2 regions of the Micromonospora sp. BRA006-A genome follow, and region 1 is predicted to be linked to the other one. Evidence: predicted binding sites of a transcription regulator. Region 1 holds the regulator's gene; the other holds the start of a gene.
What was found. Region 1 encodes HrcA, which represses chaperone genes, less so after heat shock. Its sites were predicted from a motif close to GGTTNGCACNCTCNNNNNGAGNGTGCNAACC; they were not measured.
Positions count from the first base shown of each region.

Region 2: groES (co-chaperone GroES) is a predicted target of HrcA. The motif match lies at 2,322-2,352, and genes of this name have one in related genera.

Region 1 is NZ_JANCLW010000001.1:5,228,615-5,233,446, reverse strand. It holds gene hemW (radical SAM family heme chaperone HemW) at 1-417, shown strand, start outside; gene NMK34_RS23720 (DUF4870 domain-containing protein) at 457-1,077, opposite strand; gene hrcA (heat-inducible transcriptional repressor HrcA) at 1,310-2,332, shown strand; gene dnaJ (molecular chaperone DnaJ) at 2,406-3,551, shown strand; gene NMK34_RS23705 (16S rRNA (uracil(1498)-N(3))-methyltransferase) at 3,553-4,287, shown strand; gene NMK34_RS23700 (SDR family oxidoreductase) at 4,438-4,832, opposite strand, start outside.
Region 2 is NZ_JANCLW010000001.1:5,857,614-5,862,445, forward strand. It holds gene NMK34_RS26650 (sulfite oxidase) at 1-99, opposite strand, end outside; gene groL (chaperonin GroEL) at 161-1,804, opposite strand; gene groES (co-chaperone GroES) at 1,875-2,189, opposite strand; gene NMK34_RS26665 (class I SAM-dependent methyltransferase) at 2,444-3,676, shown strand; gene ybaK (Cys-tRNA(Pro) deacylase) at 3,733-4,212, shown strand; gene NMK34_RS26675 (sugar ABC transporter substrate-binding protein) at 4,417-4,832, shown strand, end outside.

The DNA of each region.
Region 1 (4,832 bases):
GAGGTGTCGAACTGGGCCCGCTCGGCGGCGGCGGCGTGCCGGCACAACCTGCTCTACTGGACCGGCGCCGACTGGTGGGGCCTGGGCCCGGGGGCGCACAGCCACGTCGGCGGCGTGCGCTGGTGGAACGTCAAGCACCCGAGCGCGTACGCGGCCCGGCTGGCCGAGGGTGCCTCGCCGGCGCTGGCCCGGGAGCGGCTCAGCCCCGAGGAGCAGCACATGGAGGACGTGATGCTGCGGGTGCGGCTCGCCTCCGGGCTGCCGCTGGACGTGCTGGACGAGCCCGGCCGGGCGGGCGCCGAGCGGGCCCGGGACGCCGGGCTGCTCGACGCCGGGGCGTACGCGCGAGGGCTCGTGGTGCTGACGCTGCGCGGACGGCTGCTGGCCGACGCGGTGGTACGCGACCTGCTGCCGTGACCGGCACCGGCCGGCCGCCCCCTCGGCCGGCCGGCGGTGTCACTTGATGAAGTTGTAGGTCATCGGGTAGCGGTAGAGCACACCCTCGTTGGCCTTGACCCCGCCGATGATCCCGAAGATCAGCGGCACCAGCCAGACCAGCATCGGGACGAAGAACAGGATCCCGCAGGTGATGACCGTGATCACCCAGGCGAGCACGCTGGCGATGGTCCAGGTGATCTGGAAGTTCAGCGCCGCGACCGCGTGGGCGCGGACCGTCGGGGACTGCTGACCCCGGGTCATCATCGCGATCAGCGGGGCGACCCAGCCGAGCAGACCGCCACCGACGATGACGCCGGCGGCGCCGCCGAAGTGCGCCACCAGGGCCCACGTCTTCTCGTCGTTGTTGGCGTACGAGGCCGGACCGTACCCGCCACCGGCGGGGTAGCCGGGCGTGCCGCCCGGCGGGGGGTAGCCACCCGGCGGGGGGTAGCCGCCGCCCGGGGGCGGGTAGCCGCCCGGAGGCGGATAGTCACCGGGCGGGGGATAGCCGCCGGCGCCCGGCGCCCCGGACAGTGGAGCGGTGGGCGGTTCGCTGCCCGGCGACGAGCCGTAGGGCGCCGACGGGTCGGGCTGGGGGCCGGAGTCCCCTGCCCCTGGAGGGCGAGGAGGTTCTGTCATGGTCGCCACGGTAGGTGCACCGGTCAACTCGCACCAGAGCGACACAGACCGACGATGACCGGCTGTTCGGCCCTGGTGGGCGGCGCTGTGTGGTGGGCCGCACCGCAGGTCCGTCGGGCGATCATCGCGTCGGCGGGGGTGCCGACGTAGACTGGCACTCGCTACAGTCGAGTGCCAGCCGCCCGGCGGATGCCGCGTGCCGGCCCGGCCGAGCTGCGTCAGGAGGTGGGGAATGGGTCTCGACGACCGCAAACTCGCCGTGCTGCGCGCGATCGTCGAGGACTACGTCGCCACGCAGGAACCGGTCGGCAGCAAGGCCCTGGTCGAGCGGCACCAGCTCGGCGTCTCGCCCGCCACCGTGCGCAACGACATGGCGGTGCTGGAGGAGGAGGGCTACATCCGGCAGCCGCACACCAGCGCCGGCCGGGTGCCCACCGACCGCGGCTACCGCCTCTTCGTCGACCGGCTGTCCCGGGTCAAGCCGCTCAGCCCGGCCGAGCGCCGGGCGATCGAGCGCTTCCTGGTCGGCGCCGTCGACCTGGACGACGTGGTGCACCGTACGGTCCGGCTGCTCGCCCAGCTCACCCGTCAGGTGGCGGTGGTGCAGTACCCGAGCCTGGCCCGGTCCAAGGTGCGCCACCTGGAGCTGGTGCCGATCTCCACCACCCGGCTGATGGTCGTCATGATCGCCGACACCGGCCGGGTCGAGCAGCGACTGGTCGAGCTGCCCGCCCCGGTGCCCGCCGACGACGTGACCGACCTGCGCCGGCTGGTGAACGAGAAGCTGGTCGGCAGCCAGCTCGCCGAGACGCCGCCGCTGGTGCAGGCGCTCGTCGACGAGTCCGCGCCGCACCTGCGCCCGGCCATGACCACGCTGTCCACCGTGCTGCTGGAGACGCTGGTGGAGCGGCACGAGGAACGCCTCGCGCTGGCCGGCCAGGCCAACCTCACCCGGGGCGGCCTGCTCGACTTCCAGGGTTCGCTGCGCCCCATCCTGGAGGCGCTCGAAGAAGAGGTCGTGCTGCTCAAGCTGATCGGCGAGACCGAGCCGAGCACCACCCGGGTGCTCATCGGCGACGAGAACGAATTCGACAACCTGCGGGCCGCCTCGGTGGTCAGCACCGGCTACGGACCGGGCAGCACGATCGTCGGCGGGCTCGGCGTGCTCGGGCCGACCCGGATGGACTACCCCGGCAATATCGCCATGGTGAGGGCCGTGGCACGCTACGTGGGCGAACTGCTGGCCCAGAACTGACCAGTCAGGGCCGACGGCCGGTTCCGGCCGACGACCGGAGCGACGCGAGACGAACATGAGGACACCTAACGCAGTGGCCAGGGACTACTACGGCATTCTCGGCGTGAGCCGGGACGCCTCCGACGACGAGATCAAGCGCGCCTACCGCAAGCTGGCGCGGCAGTTCCACCCGGACGTCAATCCGGACCCGGAGGCCCAGGAGAAGTTCAAGGACATCAACGCCGCGTACGAGGTCCTCTCGGACGACCGGAAGCGGCAGATCGTCGACCTGGGCGGCGACCCGCTCGCCCCGGGCGGCGGTGGCATGGGCGGCCCGGGCGGTCCCGGCGGCGCCGGCCCGTTCGTCGGCTTCCAGGACATCATGGACGCGTTCTTCGGCGGCGCCGCGGGCGGCAGCCGGGGGCCGCGGCCGCGTACCCGCCCCGGCGCGGACGCGATCCTGCGCCTGGAACTGGACCTCAACGAGACCGCGTTCGGCGTCGAGGCGCCGATCACGGTCGACACCGCGGTGCTCTGCACCACCTGTTCCGGCGCCGGCACCGCCGCCGGCACCCACCTGGCCACCTGCGAGGCGTGCGGCGGCCGGGGCGAGGTGCAGTCGGTGCAGCGGACGTTCCTCGGTCAGGTCGTCTCCGCCCGGCCGTGCACCGTCTGCCAGGGCTACGGCACCACCATCCCGCACCCCTGCCCGACCTGCGCCGGTGACGGCCGGGTACGCACCCGCCGCTCGCTGACCGTCAAGATCCCCGCCGGGGTCGAGGACGGCATGCGGATCCGCCTGGCCCAGCAGGGCGAGGTCGGCCCGGGTGGCGGCACCGCCGGTGACCTCTACGTCGAGATCCACGAGCGGCCGCACGACGTCTACTCCCGCAAGGGCGACGACCTGCACTGCCGGGTGACGGTGCCGATGACCGCCGCCGCGCTCGGCACCCGGCTGACCATCAAGACGCTGGACAGCGAGGAGACGGTCGACGTCAAGCCCGGCACCCAGCCCGGCAGCACGCTGCGGCTGCGCGCCCGGGGCGTACCGCACCTGCGCGGCACCGGCCGGGGTGACCTCTACGTGCACCTGGACGTGCGTACCCCGACCAAGCTCGACGCCGACCAGGAGCGGATGCTGCGCGACTTCGCCAAGACCCGCGGCGAGGAGGTCGCCGAGCTGACCAAGCAGGGCGGCTTCTTCTCCCGGATGCGCGACGCCTTCAACGGGCACGCCTGAGGTGTCCGCGCCGCTGTTCCTGGTCGAGGCGCTGCCGACCGGTGACACGCTGACGCTGGACGGCCCGGAGGGCCACCACGCGGCCACCGTGCAGCGGCTGCGCGTCGGCGAGGAACTGGTGCTCGCCGACGGCCGGGGTGGCACCGCCGCCGCGGTGGTCACCGCCGTCGGCCGCGGCACGCTCGACCTGCGGGTCACGAGCCGGGGGTACGCGGACGCGCCGGTACCCCGGCTCGTCGTGGTGCAGGGCATCGCCAAGGGCGACCGGGGTGAACTCGCCGTGCAGGCGATGACCGAGGTCGGGGTGGACGAGATCGTGCCCTGGGCGGCGTCCCGCTCGGTGGCGCAGTGGCGCGGCGAGCGGGGCGAGCGGGCCCGGCAGAAGTGGGTCGCGACCGCCCGCGAGGCGGCCAAGCAGGCCCGCCGCCCGTGGCTGCCGGTGGTGGCCGGCGCGCCGGACGAGTCCACCGCCTCGGTGGCCCGCCGGATCGCCGGTGCGGCCGGCGCGTACGTGCTGCACGAGGGCGCGCAGGACCGGCTGACCACAGTCGACCTTCCGGCTGCCGGGGAGATCGTGCTGGTGGTCGGCCCGGAGGGCGGCATCGCCGACCATGAGCTGGCCGCGTTCGCCGAGGCGGGCGCCCGCACGGTCCGCCTGGGCCCGTCAGTCCTGCGCACCTCGACGGCAGGCGTGGCAGCCCTGACAGTCCTGGCCACCCGCCTGACCCACTGGTAACCCGCGCGCCCTGTTCTCGCGGCCGCGGCCGCGGCCGCGCCCCCGCCCTTCCCGCCCCGTCGATCTTGCAGTTTGGGCCCTCGGTGTGCCCCTTTTGCAGGGCTTCGTCGGGGCCGAAAGTGCAAGATCGCCGGAGGTCGGGGGCGGGGGTCAGGAGCGGAGGTAGGAGGCGCCGTTCAGGTCGATGATGGTGCCCGACGCCCACTCGGCCTCGGGGCTCGCCAGCCAGTGCACCGCCGCGGCGATCTCCTCCGGCCGGGCCACCCGGTGGAACGGGGACTGGGCGCGTACCGCCTCGCCCCGCTCGCTCTTCAGGTGCTCGTTGGTCATGTCGGTCTCGACGAAGCCGGGCGCCACACACGCCACAGCGATGCCGTACGGCGCCAGGGCCACCGCCAGCGACTGGGCCATCGCGTTCATCCCCGCCTTGCTGGCCCCGTACGCCGGGTTGGCCGGCTCGCCCCGGAACGCGCCCCGGGACGAGACGTTGACGATCCGGCCCCCGCGTTCACGCATGTGCTGCGCGGCGCACCAGGCGGCGTTCG
Region 2 (4,832 bases), 630 kb from region 1:
GGCCGGCGCCGCGCGGCGGCGGGAGAGGGTGCTCACGGCACCCAGTCTGATCGACCCGCCGGTCCGGCTGCCAATTCCGTCAGCGTTCCGTAAGGACATACGCGTCAGGGCACACCACCGGGTCGGCGGTGTGCCCTGACGTCGGGCCGTACTGCTCGTGTCAGAAACCCGGGCCGTGCTGGTGGCCGTGGCCGTGCGAGTGGCCGTGCCCACCGGCGGCCGGCTCCGGCTCGGCCGGCTTCTCCACCACGAGGCTCTCGGTGGTGAGCAGCAGGCCGGCGATCGAGGCGGCGTTGCTGACCGCGTTGCGGGTCACCTTCACCGGGTCGATGATGCCGGACTTGGCCAGGTCGACGTACTCGCCGGTGGCGGCGTCGAGGCCGTGGCCCCAGTCCTGGCCGACGACCTTCTGCACCACCACGTAGCCGTCGTGGCCGGCGTTCTGGGCGATCCAGCGCAGCGGCTCGACGAGCGACTTGCGCACGATCGAGACGCCGACCTTCTCGTCACCGGTGAAGCCCAGGTCGTCGTCGAGCGCCGGCAGGATCTGGGCCAGGGCGGCACCGCCACCCGGGACCGTACCCTCCTCGACCGCGGCCTTGGTCGCGGCGATGGCGTCCTCGATGCGGTGCTTGCGCTCCTTCATCTCGACCTCGGTGGCCGCGCCGACCTTGATCACGGCGATGCCGCCGGAGAGCTTCGCCAGCCGCTCGGCCAGCTTCTCCCGGTCCCACTCGGAGTCGGAGGCCTCGATCTCCTTGCGGATCTGCGCGACCCGGTCGGCGACCTCGGCGGCCTGCCCGCCACCGTCGACGACAGTGGTGTTCTCCTTGTCGACCACGACGCGGCGGGCGGTGCCCAGCACCTCCAGGCCGACCTGGTCGAGCTTGTAGCCCAGCTCCGGGGCGACCAGCTCGGCGCCGGTGAGGATCGCCATGTCCTGGAGCATCGCCTTGCGGCGGTCGCCGAAGCCGGGGGCCTTGACCGCGCAGACCTTGACGGTCTTGCGCAGCGCGTTCACCACGAGCGTCGACAGGGCCTGGCCCTCGACGTCCTCGGCGACGATGAGCAGCGGCTTGTTGTTCTGGAGGACCTTCTCCAGCAGCGGCAGCAGCTCCTCGATCGCCGAGATCTTCTGGGTGGTGATCAGGATGTACGGGTCCTCCAGGACCGCCTCCTGCGCCTCCAGGTCGGTGACGAAGTTCGGGGAGATGAAGCCCTTGTCGAACTGGAGACCCTCGGTCACCTCCAGCTCGGTGGTGAGCGCGGAGCCCTCCTCGACGGTGATGACGCCGTCGCGGCCGACCTTCTCCATCGCCTCGGCGATCAGCTCGCCGATCGCGGCGTCCTGCGCGGAGACGGTCGCGACGTGCGCGATCGACTCCTTGCTGGAGACCTCGACGGCCTTGCCGAGCAGCGCCTCGGAGACCTTGGCGGCCGCCGCGTCGATGCCCCGCTTCAGGCCGGTCGGGTTGGTGCCGGCGGCCACGTTGCGCAGGCCCTCACGGACCATGGCCTGGGCCAGCACGGTGGCGGTGGTGGTCCCGTCGCCGGCGACGTCGTTGGTCTTCGTCGCCACCTCCTTGACCAGCTGCGCGCCGAGGTTCTCGTACGGGTTGGTGAGCTCGATCTCCTTGGCGATGGTCACGCCGTCGTTGGTGATCGTGGGCGCACCGAACTTCTTGTCCAGGACGACGTTGCGCCCGCGCGGGCCGAGGGTGACCTTCACCGCGTCCGCGAGGGCGTTGACACCGTGCTCCAGCAGGTGCCGGGCGTCGTCCGAGAAGCTGAGGATCTTCGCCATCAGTATCCCTTCGAAGCGACGTTGCCCCGGCCCGGCGAGCCGGACCGGGGCAACGACACTGATCGGTTGCTTACTTCTCGATGACCGCGAGGACGTCGCGGGCGGAGAGCACCAGGTACTCCTCGCCGGCGTACTTGACCTCGGTGCCGCCGTACTTCGAGTAGAGGACGGTGTCGCCGACCTTCACGTCGATCGGCACGCGGTTGCCCTTGTCGTCGATCCGGCCCGGGCCGACAGCGAGGACGGTGCCCTCCTGCGGCTTCTCCTTGGCGGTGTCGGGGATCACGATGCCCGAGGCGGTGGTGGTCTCGGCCTCGTTCGCCTGGACCACGATGCGGTCCTCGAGCGGCTTGATCGCAACCTTGGTCGCGGTAGTCACGGGCATACCCTCCCGGGTACTTGGTGTCGTTGCCGGCCGGCACGCCGACCAGCGTCAATCTGCCACATGCCACCGGGCGGGGCCGTCGTCGCGGGTGCCGGTCCGCCTGGCGCTCAACCCCCGGGCACGAGGCTCGGGCGTTGGCACCCTCAGGGTGAGAGTGCTAATCGCAGGTTATTCCTCGGCTAGCACTCCGTCAAGGAGAGTGCCAACGCGTCGCCCTCCGTGTCGCGCCGGAACCGGACCGGGAGAATGAGCGCGTGGATCTCGACCAGCTCGCCGCGCTGCGTACCCCCGAGGGCTCGGCGGCGCTCGCCGCGGCCGAGCGGGTGGCCGGCGGCGACCCGCTGGCGGCGGCGGCCGCGCTGCGCTCGGCCGGCATCCCCGGCGGGCTCGCGGCCGCGGCGCTGACCCAGGCGGAGCTGCGCCGCCGGGCGGCCGGCAAGTTCGGCCCGGTCGCGGCCGGGATGTTCCTCACCCGGGCCGGGCTGGAGCAGGCCACCCGGCGCGCGGTCGCGGACCGGCGCGCCGCACGGCTGCGCGCCGGGGACGTGACCACGCTGGCCGACCTCGGGTGCGGGCTGGGCGCCGACGCGCTCGCCGCGGGCCGCGCCGGCATCCGGGTGTACGCGGTGGAGGCCGACCCGCTCACCGCCGCGATGGCCGCCGCGAACGCCGGGGCGGCCGGGCTCGCCGACCTGGTGACAGTCGAGTGCGGTGACGCCACGGCGTTCGACGTGAGCCCTGTCGACGCGGTGTTCTGCGATCCGGCGCGGCGGCGGGCCGGCACCGGGCGGCGCGTGTTCGACCCGAACGCCTACTCGCCGCCGTGGGACTTCGTCACCGGCCTGGCCGCGCGGGTGCCGCGCACAGTGGTGAAGGTGGCGCCCGGGCTGGACCACGCGCTGATCCCGGCCGGCGCCGAGGCGGAGTGGGTGAGCGTGGACGGCGACCTGGTCGAGGCCGCGCTCTGGTGCGGCGAGCTGGCCGAGGTCCCCCGCCGCGCCACAGTGCTGCGCGAGAAGGAAGGGCCCCTTCTTAACGCCTCCGGTAGTAAAAGGGTCCCCTCCTATCAGCTCACCGGGACCGGGGTGGTCGAGGCACCGGTGGGGGCGGTGCGGCGGTTCCTCTACGACCCGGACCCGGCGGTGGTACGCGCCCACCTGGTCGCCGAGCTGGCCACCGACCTAGACGCCACGCTCGCCGACCCGTCGATCGCCTACCTGTACGCAGACGAGGCCCGGCCCACCCCGTTCGCCCGCTGCCTGGAGATCACCGACGTGCTGCCGTTCTCGCTGAAGCGGCTGCGCGCGCTGCTGCGGGAGCGGCGGGTCGGCCGGGTCGAGATCCGCAAGCGCGGGTCGGCGCTGGAGCCGGAGAAGCTGCGCCGTGACCTGCGGCTCTCCGGCGAGGCGGCGGCCGACCTGGTGCTTACCCGGGTCGCGGGCGACCCCACGGTGCTCGTCTGCCGGCCGGTTCCGGCGGGCGGCTGACCCGCGGCGCGCGGTTTCGGCTCGCGGTGGGCCGACGACCGGGCTAGCTTGATCCGGTGGCGGGCCCTGGCACTCCGGCGATCGCGTTGCTGAGCAAGCGGAAGATCGCCCACAGCACCCACACCTACGACGTCTCGCCGGACGCGCCGAACTACGGCGCGCTCGTGGCGACCGCGCTCGGGGTGGCGCCGGAGCGCGTGTTCAAGTCGCTCGTCACCGAGGTCGACGGCGGGCTGACGGTGGCGGTGGTGCCGGTGACCGGCGAGCTGGACCTGAAGGCGCTCGCCGCCGCGGCCGGCGGCAAGCGGGCGACGATGGCGGAGCGCACGACGGCCGAACGCGCGACCGGATACGTCCGCGGCGGCATCAGCCCGCTGGGGCAGCGCAAGCGGCTACCGACGGTCATCGACGCCTCCGCGCTGGCGCACCCGACCGTGTACGTCTCGGCGGGCCGCCGAGGATTGCAGGTGCAGCTCGCGCCGACCGATCTGGTGGCGCTCACCGGGGCGACGACGGCATCGATCGCCGCCGCCTGAGCGGGCTCGTGACGGTACGTGTGGGAGCGTTCCCGGGGCGCGCTCTCCCGGCGGTGTCCCGCGGGTGACAACCGCGTTGCTGAATTGTTACCGCCGCCAACAAACTTCTGACCTCGGCAGTCTTGCGGTGCATGGGAAGCGGGGAATACGTTGCCGGGCACAACAAAACATCACCACTCCCCCACCTCCGAAAGGACCCTGCACATGCGCAAGGGCTTCCTCACCTTCGCGGCCGTCGGTCTCCTCGCGACCGGCAGCATGGCCGCCTGCGGTGACAACGGCGGTTCTTCCGACGAGGCCGGCGGCTCCAACGCCAAGAAGCCGAAGATCGGCGTGATCCTGCCGGACAGCAAGTCCTCCGCCCGCTGGGAGGGCGCGGACCGCAAGTACCTGAAGGCGGCGTTCGACGCGGCCGGCGTCGAGTCCGACATCCAGAACGCGCAGAACGACAAGACCGCGTTCCAGACCATCGCCGACCAGATGATCACCAACGGCGTCAACGTCCTGATGATCGTCAACCTGGACTCCGGCACCGGCAAGGCCGTGCTCGACAAGGCCAAGTCGCAGGGCGTGGCGACCATCGACTACGACCGGCTGACCCTGGGCGGCTCCGCCCAGTA